DNA from 3 places in the Arthrobacter sp. TJ-254 genome. Region 1 is predicted to be linked to each of the others. Evidence: riboswitches for the same ligand, from Rfam matches in the RefSeq annotation. Region 1 holds a riboswitch; each other region holds the start of a gene.

The links. A riboswitch is a leader RNA that binds a small molecule or an ion and turns the genes downstream of it on or off. The one in region 1 is predicted to bind S-adenosylmethionine.
Region 2: another riboswitch for S-adenosylmethionine. It lies ahead of sfnG (dimethylsulfone monooxygenase SfnG); the one in region 1 lies ahead of AC4D14_RS09960 (LLM class flavin-dependent oxidoreductase).
Region 3: another riboswitch for S-adenosylmethionine. It lies ahead of AC4D14_RS17080 (bifunctional o-acetylhomoserine/o-acetylserine sulfhydrylase); the one in region 1 lies ahead of AC4D14_RS09960 (LLM class flavin-dependent oxidoreductase).

Annotation. Positions count from the first base shown of each region.
Region 1 is NZ_JBZCNF010000003.1:263,081-267,486, forward strand. It holds gene AC4D14_RS09950 (class F sortase) at 1-590, opposite strand, end outside; gene AC4D14_RS09955 (excalibur calcium-binding domain-containing protein) at 630-1,058, opposite strand; SAM riboswitch class IV at 1,323-1,442, shown strand; gene AC4D14_RS09960 (LLM class flavin-dependent oxidoreductase) at 1,482-2,888, shown strand; gene AC4D14_RS09965 (GcvT family protein) at 3,095-4,406, opposite strand, start outside.
Region 2 is NZ_JBZCNF010000004.1:185,556-189,961, forward strand. It holds gene acs (acetate--CoA ligase) at 1-1,347, shown strand, start outside; gene AC4D14_RS12355 (NAD(+)/NADH kinase) at 1,356-2,438, opposite strand; SAM riboswitch class I at 2,652-2,756, shown strand; gene sfnG (dimethylsulfone monooxygenase SfnG) at 2,761-3,912, shown strand; gene AC4D14_RS12365 (O-acetylhomoserine aminocarboxypropyltransferase/cysteine synthase family protein) at 3,912-4,406, shown strand, end outside.
Region 3 is NZ_JBZCNF010000006.1:160,747-165,152, forward strand. It holds gene AC4D14_RS17080 (bifunctional o-acetylhomoserine/o-acetylserine sulfhydrylase) at 1-1,176, opposite strand, end outside; SAM riboswitch class IV at 1,246-1,362, opposite strand; gene AC4D14_RS17085 (VOC family protein) at 1,470-2,111, shown strand; gene AC4D14_RS17090 (glycosyltransferase) at 2,136-2,918, shown strand; gene AC4D14_RS17095 (CPBP family intramembrane glutamic endopeptidase) at 2,923-3,705, opposite strand; gene hutI (imidazolonepropionase) at 3,758-4,406, opposite strand, start outside.

The DNA.
Region 1 (4,406 bases):
AGCTCGGCCCCGTCGGTATTGCCGTACACCTCGGTGGTGGGAAAGGCGTCCTTCGCATACTGCTCGCCTCGGTCGACGGCGAATACTGCGGTTGTGCCGTCCTCGCGGGTCACCTCGATTTTGTCCCCGGCCTTCAGCTGCCGCAGCGAAGCGAAAATGCCCGGCCCACCGTCGGTGGCATTCACGTGCCCGAGGAGGACGGCCGGTCCGGGCTCGCCCGGAGTGGGGGACTGGTTGTACCAGCTGGCCGGAGCACCGGGGCCGTCGGGTGGCACTTCAAGCGTTCCATTGGGGCGCAGACCCAAGCTGAGCAGCTCCGACTTCGCGCCCGTTGAGGGAATACTGAAGGCAACAGGTGGCGATTCCGGCAGCGATGGAAGTTGTGATTCTGAGGCGCTCGGCGCAGGCGTTGGCTTCGCAGGGGCCGAGGTCGATGGCACCGAAGAGGAGGCCGGATCAGGGGTAGCCGAGACCGTTGCCGGCCTTTCGACCTGCGGGGCTGCATCGGTTGCACAGCCGGAAAGTAGGAAAAGAGCAACCGCCGCAGAAGCAAGAAAGCTCCTGCGGCGGTTCCTGATTGAACTAATCATGCGTAGGACAATATCCGATCAGTTCTTGGTGTAGGTGGACTATGCCTGGGCGGCGACGCGACGCCGCACCACGAAAGTTCCACCGGCTGCTGCCGCGAGGACAAGGCCGCCGCCGAGCGCGAGCGCGCCCATGTTGTTAGTACCTTCCTGAGCAACGCCGGTGTCAGCGCCGCCGACGGGCATCTGAACTACCTGCGACGGTGCTGCGGGAGTGTTCTGAGCAACGATGCCGGCCACGATGCTCGCGTCGTAGGCAGGGTTGCCTGCAGCGTCGCAGCCAGTCCCATCTCGATCGGCATCCAGTTTCAGCTGGTAACCCGGCGTGCCTGCAGGGATGTTGTAGACGCCCACTGCCGCTGCTTCACTGCAGTTTGCAAATGGGAGGGATACTGCCATCGCCGGTGCGGCCGAGATTGCCGTGAGACCTGCTGCTGCTACCAGTGCGAATCCTGCTGTACTTTTCTTCAATTTTTCCCCAATTCATTTGTGACGTTTGAGGCCCATGTGATGGGCGTAATGAAATTGTAACTCGGAATTTTGACTGTTTGGTCCACCTCGTGGTTATCGCACCCACTACCGATCGTCATCTCACCAGGGCTTGCAAGACACCCTGCTCCCACCAAGCTGTTTCGCCACCCGCTCGATCAAGACGCACACGGGATGCGGCTCGTGACTTTCTATGACGGACGGTTCTCGACGCGGGCGCCGTCCTGCCCGTAGGGTCGAATTCAGAATCAAGAGTTCCAACGCAAAACCCTGGTTTGTTGGACGGCAACCCTCTCGCTGTAGCGGGGTGCCCCAGGTGAGGATTCGGCCCGGCCGGCGGAGATGACCGGAGGGCAAGTACGGCACTTCCTTTCGGTGGTGCCCTAATGCAAGGGTTCTTTTGCCATGTCCTTATCCCCGCATTCCTCCAATTCGCCCCGTCAGATCCGCTTCAACGCTTTCGTTATGAACTGCGTCGGTCACCAGTCGCCCGGTCTGTGGCGCCACCCCGAGGACCAGTCCTGGCGGTACAAGGACCTGCGCTACTGGGCGGACCTCGCAAAGACCCTTGAAAAGGGACTGTTCGACGGCATCTTCATCGCCGACGTCCTCGGCACCTACGACGTCTACGGCGGCTCCGACGAGGCAACTCTCCGCCAGGGCACACAGACTCCGGTGAACGACCCGTTCCTCCTGGTCTCCGCCATGGCTCTGGTGACCGAGCACCTCGGGTTCGGCGTCACCGCAGGCACCGCCTACGAGCACCCGTACCCGTTTGCCCGCCGCCTCTCCACACTCGACCACCTGACGAATGGGCGGTTCGGCTGGAATGTCGTCACCGGGTACCTGCCCTCGGCGACGCGGAACCTCGGGCAGACCGACCAGCTCGAGCACGACGAGCGCTACAACCACGCCGACGAGTACCTCGAGGTGCTCTACAAGCTGCTCGAAGGCTCCTGGGAGGACGACGCCGTCATCCGGGACACCGAAACCGGCGTCTTCACCGACCCTGCGAAGGTCCACGGGATCGGCCATGAGGGCAAGTACTTCACGACGCCGGGGATCCACCTCAGCGAACCCTCCCCGCAGCGCACCCCGGTGATCTACCAGGCCGGGGCTTCACCGCGCGGGATCGCCTTTGCCGCGGGCAACGCCGAGGCCGTTTTTGTTGGCTCGCCGACCAAGGAGATCCTCAAGGACACCGTCACCAAGATCCGCGACGCCGTCGAAGCCGCAGGGCGCGACCGCTACTCCGTGCGCATCTACACGCTGCTCACCGTCATCACGGACGAGACGGAGGAGAAGGCGCAGGCCAAGCACGCCGAGTACCAGCAGTACGTCAGCTACGAGGGAGCCCTGGTGCTGGTCTCCGGCTGGTTCGGCGTGGACCTCTCCGCTTACGGACCTGACGAGCCCCTCGGCAATGTGAAGTCGAACGCCATCCAGTCGGCCGTCGCCAACTTCTCCAAGGTGGAGGACGACGGCAAGCCGTGGACGGTGCGCGACATCGCCGAGTGGGCGGGCATCGGCGGGCTGGGCCCCCGCATCGTCGGCTCGGGCGCGCAGGTCGCCGAGGAGCTTCAGGCCTGGGTCGAGGAGACCGACGTCGACGGGTTCAACCTTGCCTACGCCATCACGCCGGGCTCGTTCGAGGATGTGGTGAAGTACGTGGTTCCCGAGCTGCAGAAGCGCGGCGCGTATCCCACCGAGTACGTCGAGGGGACACTGCGGCACAAGCTCTTCGGCCGCGGAGACCGGCTGCCCGCCGAACACCACGGCAGCAGCTACCGCCTCGAGCCCGCCGCCCGCTGACATCTCACGGAATAATAAGCGGTTCCCTGAATCAATGAACCGACCAAAACCTACCGACACGGAACTGATTCTGTGAGGGCTGGACCGGCCCAGCTTCGAGGTCGGCCGCGGCACACGTGATCGGCCGGCTCAGCCGGCACGGCAAAGGCCCCGCCTCCTTCCGGAAGCGGGGCCTTTGTTGTGGGGCCTTGTTGTGACGGAGGGGCTCAGCCGCGCAGGCGCTCCATCCCTGGGTCGAACAGTGGCTCGGCTGCGACGGTGGCACGGACCCGCTCGCCGAAGTATTCGATCTCCACGGAGTCGCCCTCGGCAACCGCGGCCGGTAGCCAGGCGTAGGCGATGGGCCTGCCGATCGAGAACCCGTAGGCGGCGCTCGTGACGTACCCGGCGGCTTCGCCGTTCACGAACACGGGCTCCTTGCCCATCACCACGGAGACGCCGTCGTCGACCGTGAGGCAGCGCAGCGCCCGGGCCGCAGGCTCCTCCCGGCGGGAGACCAGGGCGTTGGAGCCCTTGAAGCCTTCCTTGTCCTTGTTGACCGCGAAACCGAGCCCGGCTTCGAAGGGGTGGTGCTCCGAGGTCATGTCCGCACCCCACAACCGGTAACCCTTCTCGAGGCGCATCGCGTTGAAGGCCCCGCGACCGGCGGCGATGATGCCGTGCTCCTGGCCCGCCTCAAACAACAGGTCCCACAGCCGAAGCCCGTGCTCCGCCGTTGCGTAGAGCTCCCAGCCGAGCTCACCGACGTACGAGAGGCGCATTGCGGTGACGGGGATGCCGCCGATGCGGATTTCTTTGGCGCGGAAGTAGCGAAGTGCCTCGTTGCTGAGGTCGTCGTCGCTGACCTTGGCCATGACGGTCCGTGCCAGCGGCCCCCACAGTCCGATGCAGCAGGTGGCGCCGGTGATGTCGGCGATGTACACCCACTGGCCGGGATCGCCCGCGGCCTGCTCCCGGGCCTCGCGGCGCAGGTACTCGAGGTCAACGTTGCTGTTGACGCCCAGCTGGAAGGTCTCCTCGCCGAGCCGCGCCACCGTGACGTCGCTGCGGATGCCGCCGTCGTCGTTGAGCAGGAGGGTGTAGGTCACCGCCCCGGGCTTCTTCGCGATGTTTCCCGTGCTGAGCCGCTGGAGCAGCGACAGCGCTCCGGGCCCGCTCACTTCGAGCCGCTTCAACGGCGTCATGTCGTAAAGGCCGACGGCCGTGCGGGTCCGCCAGGCTTCGGCCGCCGAAATCTCGGAGTGGAACATCCCCGCCCATTCGCCGCGCGGAGGCGCCTGCCATTCCTCGGGGAGCTCAGCGAGCAGTGGGCGGTTGGCTTCGAACCAGTGAGGGCGTTCCCAGGCCGCCGACTCAAGGAAAAACGCTCCAAGTTCCTTCTGGCGGGAGATGAACGGGCTGACGCGAAGATCGCGCGGGGATTCCCGGGGCTGCAGCGGATGCAGCACGTCGTAGATCTCCACGAAGTTCTGCTGCGAAGTTTCGCTGACGTAGGCGTCGCTTGTCTGCACCTTCTCG
Region 2 (4,406 bases), on a different contig from region 1:
GTGGCCGGGGTGACCGATCTCGAGCACGTCCTTGTTGTCCGGCGCACCGGCTCGGACATCGCGTGGACCGAGGGAAGGGACGTTGACTGGGCCGACGCCGTCGGGAACGCATCCCCCTCCCACTCCCCCGAGGCATTCGACGCCGAAACGCCGCTGTTCATCATGTACACCTCAGGCACCACGGGGCGGCCCAAGGGGCTCCTCCACACCTCAGGGGGCTACCTCACCCAGGCGTCCTGGAGCTTCGAGCACCTCTTCAGCTCACCCGACCCCGCGGAGCGGGCCGGCGACGTCCACTGGTGCACCGCGGACCTCGCCTGGGTGACCGCCCACACCTACGAGCTGTACGGGCCGCTGTCCAACGGCGCCACGCAGGTCATCTTCGAAGGAACTCCCGACACCCCGCACCCGGGCCGGCATTTCGAAATCATCGAACGCTACGGGGTCACCAGCTACTACACGGCGCCCACGCTCGTGCGCTCGCTGATGCACTGGTTCCCCGAGGGCGTCCCGGACTCCTACGACCTCTCGAGCATCCGCGTCCTCGGAACGGTCGGGGAGGCCGTCAACCCGGCGGCGTGGCGGTGGCTTCGGGACCAGTTCGGCCGCGGCGAGGTTCCCGTCGTCGACACGTGGTGGCAGTCGGAGACCGGCGCCACCGTGCTCTCCCCCAGTCCGGCGGACGCCAACTTCAAGCCTGGGTGCGCCGCCCGGGCCCTGCCCGGAGTGGGCGCCCGCATCGTCGACGATGAGGGAAACGCAGTGCCTCCCGGCGTTTCCGGCCTGCTGGTGGTCGACCGCCACGGGCCGGCCATGGCCCGCACCGTCTGGGGGAACCCGCGCCGCTACCTCGACTCCTACTGGCGCAAATTTGCCCGCCAGGGCTGGTTCCTCGCCGGGGACGGCGCCCGTTACGACGACGACGGCGACATCTGGATCCTGGGGCGGGTTGACGACGTCATCAACGTCTCGGGGCACCGGCTCTCCACGATCGAAATCGAATCGGCCCTCGTCGCGCACCCGCTGGTCAGCGAGGCCGGCGTGTGCCCCGTCGCCGACCCGCTCACCGGCCACGCCATCGCCGCATTCGTCGTGCTGGCACCCGGTTCGGGCGGAACGGGCGACGTCGAATCCACCCTGCGCCGGCACGTTGCCGCCGAGATCGGGCCCATCGCCAAGCCGGGTGCCGTCATCGTGGTCCAGGACGTGCCCAAGACCCGGTCCGGGAAGATCATGCGCCGCCTCTTGACCGGGCTGTACGAAGGATCGCCCCTTGGGGACACCACCTCCCTGCAGAACGAGGGGTGCCTCCCGGGCATCTCCGAGGTGCTCGCGCGGCGGTCCTGAAGCTTCGCCTACTCCGTCTTGGAGCCCATCCAGGACTCGAGCGGCTGGGTCGGAATGTGGACGTGCTTCATGTCGTCGGGCTTGGGCGTGCTTGGGAAATAGTCGACCGGGGAATCTCCGTCGGCGGCCGCAGCCGCGGCGTCGACCAGCCCGAACCGGTCCCGCACCCTGCCGAAAAAGTCAGGCTCATGCAGGCGCAGCATGCGCAGCGCCGAAGGGCGTGCGTAGACGCCCACCCAGTCCCCCGGGTTCAGCACCCCGACAATCCGGCCGTCGACGGACATCGATACCTGCCCGCTGCGCTCGAGCACGCGCACCGACACCAGCTCGTCCGCGGCAACGACAAGGCTGCGGTCGAAGACCATGTGAGCTGCGACGGGCGTGAAAACCAGGGCGTTGGCGCGGGGCGAGACGATGGGTCCTCCCGCAGCGAACGAGTAGGCCGTTGATCCGGTGGGCGTGGAAATGATCAGGGCGTCTGCCGAATAGGAAACGAACCGGCGGGCCCCAATATAGACGGCGACGCTCGCCTGGCGGTCCCGGCTGAGCTTCTCGAAGACAACGTCGTTGATTGCGGTGATGTCCATGCAGACGCCCCAGCCCAGGACCTCCACCGCGTCGTCCCGGACCAGCGGCGATTCCGCAACGGGTCCCTTGGGATTGTGGATGAGCGCCCCGAGCTCACTGGGGATCTCAAGGGGCCTGCTCGAGCGGATGGTGAGGGTGAGGCGCTGTTCCTCGATTGTCTCGTCGGCGATCACGGCCCTGAGGGCTTCGACAAGGTTCTCCGGCTCCACCTCGGCAAGGAACCCAAGCCGGCCCACATTCACCCCGAGGACAGGGCACTGGCAGGACATCGCCACAGCCGCCCCGCGCAGAAAGGTGCCGTCTCCGCCGATCGTCACAACGAGGTCAAACGGGCCGAGCGGCACGTGGTGATGCGTCAGGTGGCCCTCGTCGTCCGCCGACCAGACATCCACCTCCGTGACGGACACGCCGTTCTCAGCGGCCCAGCTCTTGAGGGCCTCCGCCGCGTCAATGGCCCGTTGCTTTCCTCCATGCACCACGAGCCCCAGTGATCGCAGATCCACTGCCAGCTCCTTTGTTCGCTCAACAAGTGACGGTGGGCCACCGCCGCGGGGTATGAGCCAGGCGGCCAACCTCGCCGATGACGCCACGTGACGCAAACCATACTCGAAATGCCCCGCAAGTCCACCCGGCGCCTTCCTGCCCCGTCCAAATCTGCGCCGACCCGGGGCGACACATTTCTTGGTGCCGGGCACCCGTGCTGTCACACTCGGTAATGACCATCCCGAGCGGCCGAGAGATCTGGCTTTATGACGCCGCAGCAACCCTGGCCAGCGCAGAACGCGCTGACAGTAGGGTGCTACCGCCAGAACCGATGGAGGATTTGTGAGCACAGTCGATTATTCGCAGCCCCTGAAGTTTGCCTACTGGGTCCCTAATGTGAGCGGGGGGCTCGTGGTTTCCACAATCGAGCAGCGCACCAGCTGGGATTTCGAGTACAACAAGAAACTTGCGCGGATCGCCGAGGACGCAGGATTCGAATACGCGTTGTCGCAGACCCGCTACGCGGCGTCGTACGGCGCCGACAAGCAGCACGAGGCGACGTCGTTCTCCCTCGCCCTGCTCGCCGCAACCGAGAGGCTCAAGGTCATCGCCGCCGTCCACCCGGGCATGTGGCATCCGGGCGTGCTGGCGAAGTTCATCATCACCGCCGACCACATCTCCAACGGGCGCGCGGCCGTCAACATCGTCTCGGGGTGGCTGAAGAGCGAATTCACCAACTTCGGCCTCGACTGGCTCGAACACGACGAACGGTATGTGCGCACGGAGGAGTTCATCCGCGTGCTGCGCGGCCTGTGGACCCGGGAAAGCTACACGCAGACGGGCAAGTACTACTCCATCTCGGATTTCACGCTCAGCCCGCCGCCCGTTGATGTTCCAGGCCGCCCCCACCCCGAAATCTTCTTCGGCGGCAATTCCACTGCGGCCCAGGCCGCGGCGGGGCGGGTTGCCGACTGGTACTTCTCCAACGGCAAGGACCTCGAGGGGTTCAAGGAGAACATCGCCGGGGTAGAGGCCTCCGCCACGGCCGTCGGCAGGTCGCCCCGGTTCGGCCTCAACGGGTTCGTCATTGCACGCGACTCCGAGAAAGAAGCACGCGAGACGCTGCGCGAGATCGTCGCCAAGGCCCATCGGCCGGCCGTTGAAGGCTTCCGCGACGCGGTGCAGGAGGCCGGGGCCTCAACGGCCGACAAGAAGGGGATGTGGGCGGATTCCTCCTTCGAGGACCTCATCCAGTACAACGACGGCTTCCGGACCCAGCTCATCGGCACGCCCGAGCAGATCGCCGAACGAATCGTCGAGTACAAGAAGATCGGGGTGAACCTGCTGCTCACCTGCTACCTGCATTTCCAGGAGGAGGTTGAAGCGTTCGGCAGGGATGTCCTGCCGATTGTCCGCTCCCTCGAAGCCGACCTCGCCGCCAAGGCAGGCGTCGACTTCCACCTCGAACCTCTCCCCACCAAGGCAGGCGTCTGATGACTGAGAAAACCTTCGGCTTCCGCACCCGCGCGCTTCACGCGGGAGGCACTCCCGATGCCACCCACGGTGCCCGCGCCGTGCCGATCTACCAGACGACGTCGTTTGTCTTCAAGGACACGAACGACGCCGCCAATCTCTTCGCGCTCCAGAAGTACGGAAACATCTACTCCCGGATCGGCAACCCCACTGTTGCCGCCTTCGAGGAGCGCATCGCCTCCCTTGAGGGCGGGATCGGCGCCGTCGCCACGGCTTCGGGGATGAGCGCCGAATTCATCACCTTCGCCGCCCTCTGCCAGGCCGGCGACCACATCGTTGCCGCCTCCCAGCTGTACGGGGGGACTGTGACGCAGCTCGATGTAACGCTGCGCCGGTTCGGGATCGAGACCACCTTTGTGCCGGGAACCGATCCGGCGGACTATGCTGCCGCAATCCGGGAGAACACGAAGGCCGTCTATGCGGAGGTGATCGCCAACCCGTCGGGCGAGATCGCC
Region 3 (4,406 bases), on a different contig from region 1:
TGTTGAAGCCGGGTGGATCACCAGGGAGCGCACGTCCCCAACGTTCGCCACATGGGAGTGGAGTTCGAGCCCGTCGACGAAGCGCTTGCCGGCCTCGATTCCGCCGGCGATGTCGAAGGAGACGATGGCACCGGTGCCGTTCGGCCCGTACTTCAGCCCGCGCTCGTACCAGGGGCTTGAGGGAAGTCCGGCATAGGCAACGGATTCGACGTCGTCGTGCAGTTCAAGCCACTCCGCGACGGCGCGGGCGTTGGCGATGTGGCGTTCCATGCGCAGGCTGAGCGTTTCGAGGCCCTGTGCGATCAGGAAGGCGTTGAACGGGGAGATTGCTGAGCCGAGGTCGCGCAGGAGCTGCACGCGCGCCTTGAGGATGTAGGAGAGATTGGCGCCAAAGGCGCTTCCCACCCCGAGGTCCCGGGCGTAGACAAGCCCGTGGTAGCTCTCATCGGGGGTGTTGAAGCCGGGGAACTTTTCCGGGTCGCGGCCGTAGTCGAAGCGGCCCGAGTCGACGATGACGCCGCCGATGGCGGTGCCGTGGCCGCCGAGGTACTTGGTGGCGGAGTGGACAACGATGTCGGCACCCCACTCGATGGGCCGGATGAGGTACGGGGTCGAAACTGTCGCATCGGCGATCAGCGGGATGCCGTTGTCGTGGGCGACCGCGCTGATTCCCTCGATGTCGAGCACGTCCTGGCGGGGGTTGGAGACGACCTCGCCGAAGAACGCCTTGGTATTGGGCCGGACGGCGGCGCGCCACTGCTCGAGGTTGTCGGGGTTCTCCACGAAGGTGGTTTGGATCCCGAATTTCCTGAGGGTGTGCCGGAAGAGGTTGTAAGTGCCCCCGTACAGGCTCGGGCTTGCAACGATGTGGTCGCCCGCCTCGGCGATATTGAGGATGGCGTAGGTTTCGGCCGCCTGCCCCGAGGCGAGCAGGAGGGCACCCACCCCTCCGTCGAGTGAGGCGATGCGCGTCTCAACGGCCTCCTGGGTGGGGTTGCCGATGCGCGTGTAGATGGGGGCAAGCTCCGTGAGGGCAAAGCGGTCGGCGGCGCTCTGGGCGCTGGGGAAGACGAACGACGTCGTCTGGTAGATGGGCAGCGCACGCGCGCCGGTTGTTGAATCGGGGGTCTGGCCGGCGTGGATCTGCCGGGTTTCAAAAGACCAGTTGCTCGACATGGCGCTCCCTCTGTTGCTCAAGGGGCCCCGGTCGACGCCGCGCCATCGAGGCGACGGTGGATCGGTAAGGACCCGCGCTTGCGCAGCGTCCCTGTGACACTGCGCCTGGTCTTCACCCGGGGCACCCCACCGCGGTTGGAGGGTTGCCGGCCAGCAAGCCGGGGCTGTGTGCTGGCACTCATGACCTGCCTCAATGAAAGCCGAGGGACCGGATTTCGGCAACCCATATGACTTCCCGTTAAGTAAGGTGCTCCTAAGTCGAGACGGGCGTCACAAAGTGCCACTATGTAGCCATGCGCTTGGACCATGTTTCTTATGCCTCTGAACCTGATGGACTCGCTGCCACCGCGGAGCGTATTTCGGCCGCGCTGGGCGTAGAAGCGGTGAAGGGTGGTGTCCACCCCCGTTTCGGCACACGGAACATGATTCTGCCCCTCGTCAACGGCCAGTACGTCGAGGTGGTCGAGACCCTGAACCATCCCGCCTCGGACAAGGCACCCTTCGGCCAGGCCGTGCGGTCCCGGTCCGAAGCAGGCGGCGGCTGGATGGGCTGGGTAGTCGCGGTCGATGACCTCACGCCGTTCGAAGAGCGCCTGGGCCGGCGCGCCGTGCCCGGCAACCGCAAGTTCCCCGACGGCCAGGAACTCACCTGGCAGCAGATCGGCATCAAGGGCCTGATCGCCGATCCGCAGGTCCCCTACCTGCTGCGCTGGGACGACGGCACCGAAGCACTCCACCCCTCGCAGGCACGCCCTGCGACCGCGCGGCTCGACTCGCTGACCATCGCCGGCTCCTGCGCACGCGTGACCGAGTGGCTCGGAATGCCCGTCGAAGCGCCCCTGGGCGAGGTGTCGGTCAAGTGGATTGCTCCGAACGGCACCCCGGGGCTGATGTCGGTGACCTTCGACACCGCGAACGGCCTCGTCGAGATCTAGTACCGGATTCCCCCGGAGTCCGGCATGGCCCAGCGGCTCGCCGTCGTCGTCCCGGTGTTCAACGAGCCCGGGATCGACCGCACCCTTGAGGCGCTGTACCGGCAGTCGGACCGCACCGGGATGGTGCTCTATGTGGTGGACAACGGCTCGTCGGATGACACCCGGGTGCGCATCGAGGCGTTTGGCCGGCTCCGGCGCGACTTTCCGCTCGTGGTGCTCGATGAGGAGCAGAAGGGTACCGGCGCGGCGGCCGACACCGGTTTCCGCAGGGCCATCGCCGACGGTTTTCCGTTGGTGGCGCGCACCGACGGCGACAGCGAACCCCGGCCGGACTGGACGGCGCGGATCCGCCGCACGTTCGCCGGGTACCCCTCGGTGCAACTGCTGGGCGGCACGTCCGTGCCCCTGCCGGACGCCTACCGGCGCCGGTTTGACCGCGTGCTCCTCGCCTTCCTCTTCCCTGCCCTCCGCGGAGCCCTCGCGCTGCGCCACCGCGACCCGGCTTGCCTTCGCATTGTCGCCGGCCACAACCTTGCCGTCCGCTCGTCCGCCTATGAGCGCGCGGGCGGTTTTCCCCGCACGTCGATCGATGAGCGCGACGAGGATGTCGAGCTCACCCTTCGGGTGGCCCGCACGTTCGGCCGGCGGGCGGTCCGCATCGACCGGCGGCTGAGAGTCGCCACGTCGATGCGCAGGATCCGCCGTTACGGGGTGCTGCGCACCGGCCTGCGCCATCTGCGCGCCGGAGCGGGATCCGGCGGTTCCTTGCCCGGCGGGCCGCCCGGCGGGTCAACCCACTTGCCGTGAATGCTCAGCCGCCCACCCCGATTGCCGGTCCGAGCAGGGCGAACCCGACGAACCCAGTGATGTCGAGGGCGGCGTGGGCAACGACGAGCGGCATGACGCGCCGGGTCCGGGTGTAGATGTAACCGAACACGAGCCCCATTGCCGCGTTTCCCAGGAACGGTCCGATGCCCTGGTACAGGTGGTAGCTGCCGCGCAGCAGGGCGCTCGTCACAAGGATGGCCGGCGCCGACCACCCGAGGGCACGCAGGCGTTCGAAGAGGTACGCCACCACGATGACTTCCTCGAGCAGTGCGTGCCTCAGGGCGGAGAGCACGAGCACCGGAACCGTCCACCAGTAGGCGTCGAGGGCCGCAGGGACGATCGCCGTCGTGACCCCCAGCGCCCGTCCGGCGGCGTAGACCCCGAGGGTCCCGACGCCGATGCCCGCGGCGAGGCCGAGTCCCAGTCCGAAGTCGACGGCGGGTTTCTCGAAGGTGAGTCCGATCTTCCGGAACACCGATCCCCCGCCGGCGCTGAGCAGGAACAGGACAAGCGCCACCGGAACCAGGGCGAAGAAGATTCCGAGAAGCTGATAGGCGAGGTCGAAGTACTCGCGGTCGTTGAGCACCGGGTTCAGGGTGCTGGTCTGCGCCGAGAGGGGCCCGCGGCTGAGCTTCTCGAGCAGGTCGACGATCGAATAGACGGCGGATTGCCCAAGGGAAAGCCCGAGCACCAGGAGGATTTCGCCGGTGGTGCGGCGGCGCTGCGCCGTGTCTAGCCGGCCGGCCGGGGCGGTGGGAGCGCGCATGGGCCTATCTTTCCAGCGGAAGCGGCGGATTCACAGCCGAAGGGATGAAGCGTCAGCGGATCCGCTGCCCGTTGCGCCACACGGCGCCGGTCAGGGGCATGCCCGGGCGGTAGGCGAGGTGGGTCACCGAGGGTGCGTTGAGCAACTGCAGGTCCGCCCGGTGGCCCACGGCGAGGGAGCCGACGGCGCGCGCACCGTCCGCGTCGGTTCCCGTGTGCCTGCCCAGGGCAAGGGCGCCGCCGTACGTGGCGGCACGGACCGCCTCGGAGACGCTCAGTCCCATCTGCAGGACGGCGGTGGTCACGCAGAAGGCCATCGAGGTGGTGTAGGAGGTGCCCGGATTGCAGTTGCTCGCCAGGGCCAGCTGCACCCCTGCGTCGATGAGGCGCCGGGCGGGAGGGAACGGCTGCCGGGTCGAAAGATCACAGGCCGGGAGGCAGGTTGCGACGGTTCCGCGCCCTTCCCCGCCGTCCCAGCCGGACCAGGACTGGGCAAGGGCGTCGACGTCCTCATCGCTGAGGTAGTTCGCGTGGTCGACGCTCGCGGCGGCGAACTCCACGGCGAGCGCCACGCCCTCGCCCGGGCCGAGCTGGTTCCCGTGGACGCGCAGGCCCATGCCGGCGTCCCGGCAGGCGGCGAGTACGGCCCGGCTCTGCTCGGGGGTGAACGCTCCGCGTTCGCAGAACACGTCGGCCCACGCA